DNA from 3 places in the Lentzea sp. JNUCC 0626 genome. Region 1 is predicted to be linked to each of the others. Evidence: riboswitches for the same ligand, from Rfam matches in the RefSeq annotation. Region 1 holds a riboswitch; each other region holds the start of a gene.

Region 1 (4,187 bases):
GCCGTCGATCTCGGCGAACGTGAACGAGCCGCCCGGATCGAACGTCCACGCGACCTTGTCCGGCCACCTCAGCACGGCCGTGCGCAGCGCCGACAGAAGGTCAGCCACGGCCGAACTCCTCGCGCGGCGCCTCGTTCTCCCCGGACAGGCTGGTCAGGATCGCGTGATCGACCTCGGTGGCCAGCGCGGCCTCCATCGACGCATCGGCACCGAGGTCCAGCACCCGCTTGGCCAGCGACACCGCGACCGGCGGGCGGGAGGCCAGTTCGGCAGCCAACTCCAGCGCCGTCTTCTCGTGATCGGACGTGACCCGGTTGACCAGCCCCCACTCGTAGGCGCGCGCCGCCGAAACCCGTTCTCCCAGCAGCAGAAGCTCCTTGGCGCGCGGCAGCCCGACCATCCGCGGCAACAGGGCGGAGATGCCGCCGGTCACGCTCAACCCCACGCTCACCTCGGGGAACCCGAACTGCGCGTCCTCGTGCGCGACCACCAGATCGCAGCCCAGCGCAAACTCGCAGCCTGCCCCGAGCGCGTACCCGTGCACCGCCGCGATCACGACCCCGGGGAAGTCCCGCACGGCCCGCGTCACGTCCTGGATGCGTTCCAGTCGCGCCCGCGTCTCCAGCACGGTCTCGACCGGCACCGGCTCCTTGAGGTCGTGGCCGGCGCAGAACGCCCGCCCACGCCCCGCCAGCACGGCGACACGGGCCTCCGAACGCGCCCGCTCGAACGCCGCCAGCAGGTCGTCCACCAGGGCCGGGACCACGGCGTTCAGCCGTTCCGGACGGTTCAGGCGCAGCACGGCCACACCCTCGTGGCACGCGTAGTCGACGGTCATCGCTCCCCTTCGATCGATCGATCGATTGGGCCTGACGCTAGAGTGAGCACGAACAGCCGGTCAAGAGGAGGCAGCGATGACGACGGAGGAACGGGTCCGCGAGGCCGCCGTGCGGTTGTTCGCCGAACGCGGCTTCCACGGCACCGGCATCCGCGACCTCGCGCAGGCCGCCGGGCTCTCGTCCGCGACGCTCTACCACTACATGGGTACGAAGGAAGACCTGCTGGTCAGCATCATGCGCACCAGCCTCACCGAGCTGATCACCCAGGCCGAGGCCATCGCCGCACGAGCAGCGAACGAGACGGACCGGCTCGTCGCGCTGGTCGAGATGCACGTCCAGGCGCACGCCGAGAAGCCGCGCGAGACCGCGGTCGTCGACGGCGAGATGCGGGCGCTGACGGGCGATCGGCGCGCGGAGATCGTGGCGTTGCGCGACCGCTACGAGCAGATCTGGCAGGACGCGATCGTCGACGGCGTCCAGGCCGGACGGCTGAACGTCACCGAACCGAGCGTCGCGCGGCTCGCGTTGCTGGAGATGTGCAGCGGGGTGTCGCGGTGGTACTCGCCGGACGGGCCGCTGAAGTTGACCGATCTCACCATCCAGTACGGCGCCATGGCGCTGGGCATGCTCGGCGCGGCCCGCTAGTCTCGATCACGCCAGCGGTTCACCTGGGCTCGTTCCGGGTGGAGCAAAAGGGAACCCGGTGCGAATCCGGGACTGCCCCGCAGCGGTGAGTGGGAACGAAAGCCGTCAAGAAAGCACTGGGTCTCCACGAGACCTGGGAAGCGACGGCCGGTAGGCGAACGCACGGCGCCCACGAGTCCGAAGACCTGCCGCAGGTGCGCGCACCGACCGGTGCGCGCTGCTCCGGAGCCTCTCGGGCGGGCTGACGGGCAGGCTTCGTGCTGCCTCGCGCTTTCCGGGAGTTCCGGTGCTTCCGCACGCTCGCGAGGAGAGAGCCTGTGACCATCGGCAGCACCGTGTTCGGCTACCCCCGGATCGGCCCGAAGCGCGAACTGAAGCGCGCCGTTGAGCAGTACTGGGCGGGCAGGATCGACGAAGCCGCCCTCCAGCAGACCGCCCGGCAACTCCGCGCCGGCACCTGGGCCGAACTGTCCGAACTGGACTCGATCCCGTCGAACACGTTCTCGTTCTACGACCAGGTGCTCGACACCACCCAGCTGTTCGGCGCCGTCCCGCAACGCTTCCGCGACCTCGGACTGTCCGAACTGGACACCTACTTCGCCGCCGCACGAGGCCGTGACGGCGCCGCCGCCCTCGAACTGACCAAGTGGTTCGACACCAACTACCACTACCTGGTGCCGGAACTGGGCCCGGACACCGAGTTCCGGCTGGCGGGCGACAAGCCGATCGCCGAGTACCGCGAGGCGCTCGACCTCGGCGTCACGACCAGGCCGGTGCTGCTCGGCCCGGTCACCTACCTGCTGCTGGCCAAGAGCACGGTCCCCGGCTTCGAGCCGATCGCGTTGCTCGACAACCTGGTCGAGGCCTACGTCGAACTGCTCGGCAGGCTGCGCGTCGAGGGCGTCGAGTGGGTGCAGATCGACGAACCGGCGTTCGCCGCCGACCGCTCCCCCGCCGAACTGGACGCCCTGCGGCGTGCCTACCGGACGTTGGGTGGCCTGCCCGGACGGCCGAAGCTGCTCGTCACCGGCTACTACGGCGACCTCGGCGAGGCGTTCGGAGTCCTCGCCGAGTCGCAGGTCGAGGCGATCGGCGTCGACCTCGTCAGCGCGCCGGACACGTCGGTCACGATCCCCGCGATGCGCGACAAGATCCTCGTCGCGGGCCTGGTCGACGGCCGCAACGTCTGGCGCACCGACCTGCACGCCGCCCTCGCGAAAGCCGCGTCGCTGCTGGGTTCCGCGCGCGAAGTCGTCGTCTCGTCGTCGTCAACGCTGCTGCACGTGCCGTACGACCTCGACGCCGAGACGCTCGCCCCGGACGTGCAGGCGCGGCTGGCGTTCGCCCGGCAGAAGGTCCGCGAGATCGTGGTGCTGGGCAACGCTTTGCGCACCGGCGCCGACGGAGCGTGGGCCGACGAGGCGACGCGCGACCTGCCGAGCCCGCGCCGGGACGACCACGTCCGGGCGCGCATCGAGGCACTCAAGCCCGAGCACCGCACCCGCGCGCCGTACCAGGAACGTGCTGCCGCCCAACAGGAACGCCTCGGCCTGCCGCCACTCGCGACCACGACGATCGGCTCGTTCCCGCAGACCGGCGACATCCGCAAGGCCCGCGCCGCCGTCCGCAGGGCCGAGATCACCGAGGACGAGTACGGGCAGCGGATGCGGGACGAGATCGCGCGCGTGATCGACCTGCAGGAGAGCATCGGCCTGGACGTGCTGGTGCACGGCGAACCCGAGCGCAACGACATGGTCCAGTACTTCGCCGAACACCTCGAAGGCTTCGCCGGCACGGAGTTCGGGTGGGTGCAGTCCTACGGGTCGCGGTGCGTGCGGCCGCCGATCATCCACGGCGACGTCTCGCGCCCGGCCCCGATGACGGTCGCGTGGAGCACCTACGCGCAGTCGCTCACGGCCAAGCCGGTCAAGGGCATGCTGACCGGGCCGGTCACGATCCTCGCGTGGTCGTTCGTGCGCGACGACCAGCCGCTCGCCGACACCGCGGCCCAGGTGGCGCTGGCGTTGCGGGACGAGATCCGCGACCTGGAGGCCGCCGGGATCGGCATCATCCAGGTCGACGAACCGGCGTTGCGCGAGCTGCTTCCATTGCGGGAGAAGGACCAGGCGGCCTACCTGGAGTGGTCGGTCGGCGCGTTCCGGCTCGCCACCTCGGGCGCGACGACGGGCACGCAGGTCCACACGCACCTGTGCTACTCGGAGTTCGGCGAGGTGATCGGCGCGATCTCCGACCTCGACGCCGACGTCACGACGATCGAGGCGGCCCGGTCCAAGATGGAGATCCTGGAGGGCCTGGACTTCCCGCGCGGCATCGGTCCCGGCGTCTACGACATCCACTCGCCGCTGGTGCCGACCGAGGACGACGTCGTCGCGCTGATCACCGAGGCGGTGCGGGCGGTGCCAGGTGAACGTTTGTGGATCAACCCCGACTGCGGCCTGAAGACGCGCGGTTACGCCGAAGTGGAGCCCGCGTTGCGCAACCTGGTCGCGGCGGCCAACCGGGTGCGCGCCGACCTGCGGTAACGCGGTGAGCAGCCCTGGGACGTGATCGATTCCGTTCCAGGGCTGTGAATTTCCCGGTACGGCAAAGATTTGGCGAAGCACCTAGACGTGAAGGCGGTTCATATACCACCGTCTGCCTCGCAAGCCTCTTTAGTTACCCCTGCATCCCCGGAGGCCTCTG
Region 2 (4,187 bases), 4.4 Mb from region 1:
CGGGATGTAGCCGCCGTCGAGCGCGTGCAGGACGTTCGTCATCTCGTCCGTGGTGCGGGCGAGCCTCGGCACGACCTCGACGGCCGCGAACTCCAGGATCTTCTGCACGTCCTCGGACTCGTGCAGACCTGCTGCGGCAGCACGATCCCAGCCCGCGTCCTCCATCGCCTGGACGAGCGCGCGCGCCTCTTCCTCAACCGCGTCAACGTCTTCGCGGCCGGTGGTCGTGAGCCCGAGCGCTTCCCGCAGGCCCGGCAGCGCGGCGACCTGACCGCCCCACATCTGCCGTGCCTGCAACATCGCGAGCACGAGGTTGACGCGGACGGACCCCGTCGGCGCCTCGCCGAGGATGTGCAGGCCGTCGCGGATCTGGACGTCCTTGACCTCGCACAGCCAGCCGTCGACGTGCAGGATGAACTCGTCGAACTCCGCGTCGTGCGGCCGGTCCTCCATGCCGAGGTCGTGGTCGAGCTTGGCGGCCTTGATCAGCGTCCAGATCTGCGCGCGGATCGCCGGCACCTTGGCCGGGTCCATCGCCGAGATGTTGCCGTACTCGTCCAGCAACTGCTCCAGGCGCGCGATGTCGCCGTAGCTGTCGGCGCGGGCCATCGGCGGCACCAGGTGGTCGACCAGCGTGGCGTGCGCGCGTCGCTTGGCCTGCGTGCCCTCGCCCGGGTCGTTGACGAGGAACGGGTAGATCAGCGGCAGGTCGCCGAGCGCCGCGTCGGTGCCGCAGGACGCCGACATGCCGACGGTCTTGCCGGGCAACCACTCCAGGTTGCCGTGCTTGCCGACGTGCACGACGGCGTCGGCACCGAAGTTCGACTCGACCCACCGGTACGCGGCGAGGTAGTGGTGCGACGGCGGCAGGTCCGGGTCGTGGTAGATCGCGATGGGGTTCTCGCCGAACCCGCGCGGCGGCTGCACGATCACCGCGACGTTGCCGGACCGCAGCGCGGCCAGCACGATCTCGCCGTCCTTGGACTTGCTGCGGTCGACGAAGAGCTCGCCCGGCGCCTCGCCCCAGTGCTCCTGCATCGACTCGCGGAAGTCGTCCGGCAGCGTCTCGTAGAACTCGCGGTAGTCGGCCGCGGCGATGCGGATCGGGTTGCTCTCGAACTGCTCCTGCGTGAGCCAGTCCGCGTCCTGACCACCGGCGGCGATCAGCGCGTGGATGAGCTTGTCGCCGTCGAGTTCGTCGACGCCCGGCAGCTCGTCGCCGATGTCGTACCCGTGCTCCTGCATGGCCTTCAGCAGCCGGACGGTCGACGCGGGCGTGTCGAGGCCGACGGCGTTGCCGATGCGCGAGTGCTTCGTCGGGTACGCCGACAACATCACGACGATCTTGCGTTCGGCGACGGGGATGTGGCGGAGACGGCCGTGCCGCACCGCGATGCCCGCGACGCGCAGCGCCCGTTCGGGGTCGGCGACGTAGACGGTCAGGCCGTCCTCGTCGATCTCCTTGAAGGAGAACGGGACCGTGATGATCCGGCCGTCGAACTCCGGGATCGCGACCTGGGTCGCGGTGTCCAGAGGAGACAGTCCGTCGTCGTTCTCGTCCCACGTCTCGCGGCTGGAGGTGAGGCAGAGTCCTTGCAGGATCGGCACGTCCAGCGCGGCCAGCGCGCCGACGTCCCACGCGTCGTCGTCACCGCCGGCGGACGCCTTGGCGGGGTTCGTGCCACCCGCCGCGAGCACCGTGACGACCAGCGCGTCGGCCTTGCGGAGCGTGTCGAGCAGCTCGGGCTCGGCGGTGCGCAGCGACGAGCAGTAGACCGGCAGCGGCCTGCCGCCCTTGGCCTCGATGGCGTCGCACAGCGCGTGCACGAACGAGGTGTTCCCGGCGACGTGGTGCGCGCGGTAGTAGAGCACCGCGACCGTCGGACCTTCGGCCTTCGGTTCATCCCGCTCCAGCACACCCCACGTGGGGGTAGCCGTGGGGGCCTCGAAGCCGTGGCCGGTCAGCAGCACGGTGTCGGAGAGGAACTTGTGCAGCTCGGTGAGGTTCGCCGGGCCGCCGTGCGCGAGGTAGAGGTGCGCTTCGGCACACACGCCACCGGGCACCGTCGACAGCTCCATCAACGCCGCGTCGGGCTGCATCTCGCCACCGAGCACGACCACGGGCAGCCCGCAGGCCAGCAGCCAGTCGAGCCCTTCCTCCCACATCCTGCGGCCACCGAGGATGCGCACGACGACCAGCTCAACACCCTCCACGAGTCCGGGAAGGTCGTCGACGGTCGTGCGTGCGGGGTTGCCGAGCCGGTACTCGGCACCGCTCGCACGCGCCGACAGCAGGTCGGTGTCGGAGGTCGACAGCAGCAGGATCACGCAGGGCTCCATCCCTCGTGGGGTCCTCGCCCCAGATTGCGGGTCACGGGCGAAGCAGAGTTCCTGACTCCCAGCCGGTTCGGCCGGTCACAGTGGCGGGACCGCGCCGGATTCGCACCGGCTTCCTCCTGCGCTTCGTCGTTCGAGCTCACCCTAACCGGCGGGTTACAGTCCGACCTATGCGTAGTCACCCGGATGCCTGCCCCGGCGCCGTCGAGCTGCACGCCGCAGCCGACGGTGGGCTGGCCCGCATCCGGGTGCCGGGCGGGACGCTCTCCGCTGCTCAGTGGGACGTCGTGCGGGCTGCGGCTGCCGAGCTCGGTTCGGGTGCGATCGAGCTGACCTCGCGGGCGAACCTCCAGCTCAGGGGCCTGGCGGACGGCGTGGAGCTGGGTGCGCGGCTGGCTGCGGCGGGGTTGCTGCCGTCTTCGACGCACGAGCGGATGCGCAACATCATCGCGGCGCCGCTGGAGGACAACCAGGGGCTGGTCGACGAGATCGACGCGGCGCTGTGCGGGGACGCTGCGCTGGCGGACCTGCCGGGGCGGTTCCTGGTGACGGTGGGGCACGCGGTGAGCGGGCTCGGCGGAGACTTCGGCCTGGTCAGCACCTCGGAGGGCACCGTTCTGCTGCTCGCGGGCCGCGACACCGGCGTCCGCGTCACCGATCCCGTCGACGCCGTCCTGTCCGCCGCCCGCCTCTTCCAGCAACTGCGCGGCACGGCCTGGCGCCTGTCCGAAGTGGACGACGGTGTGCGAAAGATCACCGCCCACTTCGGCACCTTCGACGCCCCGCGCATCACCCCGGCTGTGACCCCTGTCGCACCTTCACCGTTGACCCCGGGCGTCCCGCTCGGCCGCCTCGGCGCGGCGCAGCTGCCCGGCGTCGCCCTGCGCCTGACCCCGTGGCGCAGCCTGGTCGTGCCCGCCGGCACCGACACGTCCGGCCTCATCACCGACCCGCGCTCCCCCTGGCACGGCGTCAGCGCCTGCACCGGACGCCCCGGCTGCGCGAAGTCGCTCTCCGACGTACGCGCCGATGTGCGCGCTTGGCTCGATATGCCCCACCACACACACGGGCCAGGCCGGGTACCCCCAATTTCGATTCTAGGGAGCAGGTCCGACAGTCCGGGCGCTGTGCACTGGTCGGGTTGTGCCCGCCGCTGCGGCCGCCCGGCGGGCGATGTGATCGAGTTCGTCGCGACCGGCGACGGCTACGAGGAGATCCGTTGACGCAGTACATCAAGGACGGGGCGGAGATCTACCGCCAGTCCTTCGCCACCATCCGCGCGGAGTCGGACCTCAGCGGGTTCCCCGACGACGTGGCGCGGGTCGTCGTGCGCATGATCCACGCGTGCGGCATGACCGACCTGCCCGCCGACGTCTCGTTCTCGCCGAACGTCGTGCGCAACGCGCGCGCAGCACTCCAAGCAGGCGCGCCGATCTTGTGTGACGCCAACATGGTCGCGTCCGGGGTGACGCGCCGGCGGCTGCCGAAGGACAACGAAGTCCTTTGCTACCTCCAAGATCCGCGCACCCCGGAACTCGCCAAGACCATCGGCAACACGCGCAGTGCCGCCGCCCTCGAACTGTTGCAGGACCGGTTCGACGGCGCGGTGATCGCGATCGGCAACGCGCCCACGGCGTTGTTCCACCTCCTCGACCTGATCGCCGCCGGCGCACCGCGCCCGGCCGCGATCCTCGGCATCCCGGTCGGGTTCATCGGGGCCGCGGAGTCCAAGGAAGCTTTGGCCGCAACGGATCTCGAGCACCTCGTGGTGCGGGGACGGCGCGGCGGCAGTGCCATGACGGCGGCGGCCATCAACGCGATTGCGAGCGAAGAAGAGTGACTTACGCCCC
Region 3 (4,187 bases), 410 kb from region 1:
ACACGACCGGGAACGGCGAGTAGAAGCGGTGCAGCAACGAAGACCACCGCTCATAGGTCGGCCCCTGCCGGAACCCCACCGTGTGATCCTCAAGAGAGTCCCACCGCACGAGCAGCAGGTACCGCGACGGCGTCTCCAGGCAGCGCAGCAGTTCGAGGCCGCGGAAGCCCGGCGAGGCGGAGATCAGCTCCCGCGCCTCGCCGAACGCCCACTCGAAGTCCTGCTCGGAACCCGGCAGGACGTCGAGCAGGGCGTGCTCCGTGATCACAGGCGGCAGAACCTGATGTCCGAGGCCAGCACGGCCTTGGCACCGATGGCCGCGAGCGCGTCCATCACGTTGTTCGCTTCCTTGCGCGACACCATCGCCCGCACGGCCGCCCAGTCCGGGTTGGCCAGCGGCGCGACCGTCGGCGACTCGAGGCCCGGCGTCAGCGCGATGGCGTCGTCCAGGATCGAGCGCGGGCAGTCGTAGTCGAGCATCAGGTACTGCTGCGCGAACACGACGCCCTGCAGACGGGCGGTGAGCTGCTTCTTGGCGGCCGTGAGCTCCGAGCCGTTGCGGTGCACGAGGACCGCCTCCGACTCGCAGATCGGGTCGCCGAACGGCACCAGGTCGTGCTGCTTGAGCGTCCGGCCCGAGCCGACCACGTCGGCGATCAGGTCGGCGACGCCGAGCTGGATCGAGATCTCCACCGCGCCGTCGAGGCGGATCACCTTGGCGGTGATGCCGCGGGCCTTGAGATCGCGGCCCACGAGCTTCGGGTACGCCGTGGCGAGGCGCTTGCCCTCGAGGTCCTCGACCTTCCAGTCGGTGCCGCGAGGCCCCGCGTACCGGAAGGTCGACGAGCCGAAGCCCAGCGCCAGCAACTCCTCGACGGAGGAGCCGTTGTCGTCGGCGCCCGAGTCGGCGGCCAGGTCGCGGCCGGTGATGCCGAGATCGAGGTCACCGGACGCCACGTAGATCGCGATGTCCTTGGGACGCAGGAAGAAGAACTCGACGTCGTTGTTGTTGTCGAGGACGGTCAGGTCACGCGGCTCGTGCCGCTGCCGGTAGCCGGCCTCGGTGAGCATGGCGGAGGCGCGTTCGGCGAGCGCGCCCTTGTTCGGGACTGCTACGCGCAGCATGTGGAAGTCTTTTCAGTCAGAGGTACTTGTACACGTCTTCGAGGGTGAGCCCACGGCCCAGCATGAGCACCTGGAGGCGGTAGAGCAGCTGCGAGATCTCTTCGGAGAGCTTCTCGTCGGACTCGTACTCGGCGGCGATCCAGACCTCGCCCGCCTCCTCCAGGACCTTCTTGCCCTGCGCATGGACCCCGGCCTCGAGCGCGGCGACGGTGCCGGATCCCTCCGGCTTGGTGGCGGCTCGTTCGGTCAGTTCAGCGAACAGGGAATCGAAGGTCTTCACGGCATGACATCCTCCCATCCCCCGACCCCCCGTCCACACCGCGGTCGCATCTGTCCCAGGCGTTGGACGTGATCTGTCCTGCATGGACACCCGGTAGCGTGAACTTCCGTGTCTGAGTTCGCCGAGGTTCTCGAAGCGCTGCGCCGGGTGCGCGGGATCAACCCGTTCTTCGCCCTCGACGTGGGCCGTCCGGACGAGTCGTGGCTGCCCGGAACGGCGTTGCTCGAAGGCCCGGCCCTCAAGACCACCATCGACGCCATCGCGGTCCGCTACAAAGCCGACGAACCGCGCGTCGCCGCCAGCCTGTTCTTCCTCAGTTACACGGCCCGGTTGCTCAGCCCGCTCACGGCCGCGCACCTCCCGATCGATGTCCGGCCGGAGAACCTGTGGTGGCAGCACCACCCCACCAACGGCCTGAGCGTGCGCATCGACCAGCCCCGGCTCGGACCGCCCGCCGCCGAGGCGCTCGCACCCGTGGTCGCGGCGATCCAGGCCGTCACGCCGGTGGCGAGCGGGTTGCTGTGGGGCAACGCGATGTCGAACGTCGCGGGCGCGCTCAAAATGGTCGTTCGCGCACACATGCTCACGGCGGAGGAAGCGGAAGAACGCGGCGAACAGCTCATGAGCGCGGCCCCGTTCGAACAGGCGGGAGAATTCCTGACTTTTCCCGGCGAGGTCACGTTCCGGCGTCGGTCGTGTTGTCTGTACTACCGCGTTGCCGCAGGTGGGAAGTGTGGTGACTGTCCACTCGTGAAGTGAGGAACGCAACAACTCTTATGGCCGGTTGTGCTTGAACGCCGGCTCAACTTACGGTGCACGCGCCGCAGTGACGGGAAGCCGGTGTGAATCCGGCGCGGTCCTCGCCACTGTGACCGGGAAGCGATCCCCGCCGAGCACGTCACTGGTCCCCGCCGGGGCTGGGAAGACGCGGGGGCAGCGTTGATCCGGGAGTCAGGAGACCGGCTGCGGCGCCGCTAGGAGAGTTGACTTCCACGAGGTATGGAGGAGCCCGTCATGACGAGCCCCGCAGCAAATCTGTCCGCCGTCCAGGTGCCGAAGTGGGCGTTCGCCGTCGCACTGCTCGGCCTGATCGTCACGTACCTCGTCCTGCAGGAGAACGGTCTCGCGCTCGGCGCGGGCTCGGAGCTGCTGCACGAGTTCTTCCACGACGGCCGCCACGCCCTCGGCGTCCCCTGCCACTAGCTCCCCGAATCCCCAGGCAGGGAAGTCATGACGACGTACAAGTCCCTTGCGCTGCGCGGAATCGCGGCCGGCGGCATCGCCGGTCTCGCGTCCGCGCTCGTGCAGTTGCTGGTGACCGAGATCCCGATCCGGGCCGCGCTCGCGGTCGAGGAGGCTCGCGCACCCGCCGGTGAAGAGGCCGGCCACTCCCACGGCGGCGAGGAGGAGCTCGTCAGCCGCGGCGCCCAGGTCGTGGGCGGCATGCTCGGCGTGGTGATCGTCGGCATCGCGGTGGGCCTGGTGTTCGCCACGGCCTACGCGCTGTCGAAGCGCTGGTTCACCGATCGCACGCCGTTCAGCCGCAGCTTCGCGTTCGGTGCCGCGGTCTTCGGTGCAGTGGCGCTGCTGCCGTGGATCAAGTACCCGGCCAACCCGCCCGCCGTGGGCGACCCGGAGACGGTGAACTACCGCACCGCGCTCTACCTCGGCGTGGTGGTGGCCGGTCTGCTGATCGTGTGGGGTGCCAGCTGGCTCGCCGCGCAGTTGCACGCGCAGTCGCAGCCGGTGCGGACGACGGCCGTGCTGCTCGCGGTCGCCGCGGCCACCGCCGTGGTGCTGCTCGCGTTCCCGGCCCCGCCGGACACGATTCCCGCGGACATGCCGGTGAACGTCCTGTGGCAGTTCCGCCTCAGCTCGCTCGCCCAGCTGGCCACGCTCTACGTCGGCATCGGCGTGGTGTTCGGCCTGCTGATCGACCCGGCCGCGCGCAGGGCCAAGGCCTCCGAGAAGGCCGCTGTCGCCTGATGGTGTGGGGTGGCCGCACGTGCGGCCACCTCGCCCAGGCGTCATTGGTACGTTCGGCGCATGCCTGACAGCGCCGAGTTGCTGGAACAGATGCGTCAGAAGCTCGACTTCTTCGAGCAGGCGAACCGCGCCGCTGACGCCCGCGCCGCCGGTTACGACGCGATGGGCACAGAACTCAGAGACGTCGAGGCGAGCGCCCAGTCACCCGACCACGCCGTCACGGTCGTCGCCGGTTTGTCCGGTTCCATCAAGGACATCCGGTTCACCGACGAGGCGAAGCGGCTGAGCCCGGGCCAGCTCTCCCAGACCGTAATGGCGACCGTGCGGCAGGCCATCGCGGCCGCCGCGCGGCAGCAGGCCCAGATCGTGCAGGGCCACACCGGCCTGCCGATCGCGGACCGGGTCCTGAAGACGCAGCAGGAGGTCTTCGGGCACCCGGCCTCTCCCCCCGTCGTCGCCGCCGCCCCGGACCGATGACGAGGACACCGGCAGCATCTTCCGCAAGGACGAGCGCTGGTGACCGGCATCGAGGTGCACCCGGCCGCGCTGGCCCAGTGCGGCCGGTCGGTCGGCACGCTGGGCGACACGTCCGCGAAGCTCGACGCCGCCGCCAGGTCCGCGTCCGTGCCCGCGATCAGCTGGGGCGCGCTGGGCCACCTGCTCGGCATGTACGAGCAGTACGACGCGTTGCTGGGCGACCTGCACGGCCACTTCGGCAAGATGACCGAGGGCTTCGGCAGGATCGACTCCACGCTCGCCGCGACCGCGCAGACCTACGCGGGCCACGAGCAGTCCA

Evidence for each region. Region 1 has a riboswitch for cobalamin ahead of metE (5-methyltetrahydropteroyltriglutamate--homocysteine S-methyltransferase). Riboswitches for the same ligand answer to the same signal wherever they lie in the genome.
Region 2: another riboswitch for cobalamin. It lies ahead of cobN (cobaltochelatase subunit CobN); the one in region 1 lies ahead of metE (5-methyltetrahydropteroyltriglutamate--homocysteine S-methyltransferase).
Region 3: another riboswitch for cobalamin. It lies ahead of JNUCC0626_RS17425 (CbtB domain-containing protein); the one in region 1 lies ahead of metE (5-methyltetrahydropteroyltriglutamate--homocysteine S-methyltransferase).

What each region holds. Positions count from the first base shown of each region.
Region 1 is NZ_CP171635.1:3,688,496-3,692,682, forward strand. It holds gene JNUCC0626_RS15545 (AMP-binding protein) at 1-108, opposite strand, end outside; gene JNUCC0626_RS15550 (enoyl-CoA hydratase/isomerase family protein) at 101-838, opposite strand; gene JNUCC0626_RS15555 (TetR/AcrR family transcriptional regulator) at 915-1,484, shown strand; cobalamin riboswitch at 1,483-1,691, shown strand; gene metE (5-methyltetrahydropteroyltriglutamate--homocysteine S-methyltransferase) at 1,802-4,027, shown strand.
Region 2 is NZ_CP171635.1:9,873,258-9,877,444, reverse strand. It holds gene cobN (cobaltochelatase subunit CobN) at 1-2,328, opposite strand, end outside; cobalamin riboswitch at 2,365-2,500, opposite strand; gene JNUCC0626_RS46560 (hypothetical protein) at 2,508-3,560, shown strand; gene JNUCC0626_RS46555 (precorrin-8X methylmutase) at 3,557-4,177, shown strand.
Region 3 is NZ_CP171635.1:4,097,877-4,102,063, forward strand. It holds gene JNUCC0626_RS17405 (antibiotic biosynthesis monooxygenase family protein) at 1-268, opposite strand, end outside; gene hisG (ATP phosphoribosyltransferase) at 265-1,125, opposite strand; gene JNUCC0626_RS17415 (phosphoribosyl-ATP diphosphatase) at 1,142-1,405, opposite strand; gene JNUCC0626_RS17420 ((2Fe-2S)-binding protein) at 1,514-2,164, shown strand; cobalamin riboswitch at 2,213-2,387, shown strand; gene JNUCC0626_RS17425 (CbtB domain-containing protein) at 2,420-2,608, shown strand; gene JNUCC0626_RS17430 (CbtA family protein) at 2,636-3,391, shown strand; gene JNUCC0626_RS17435 (YbaB/EbfC family nucleoid-associated protein) at 3,452-3,868, shown strand; gene JNUCC0626_RS17440 (hypothetical protein) at 3,908-4,187, shown strand, end outside.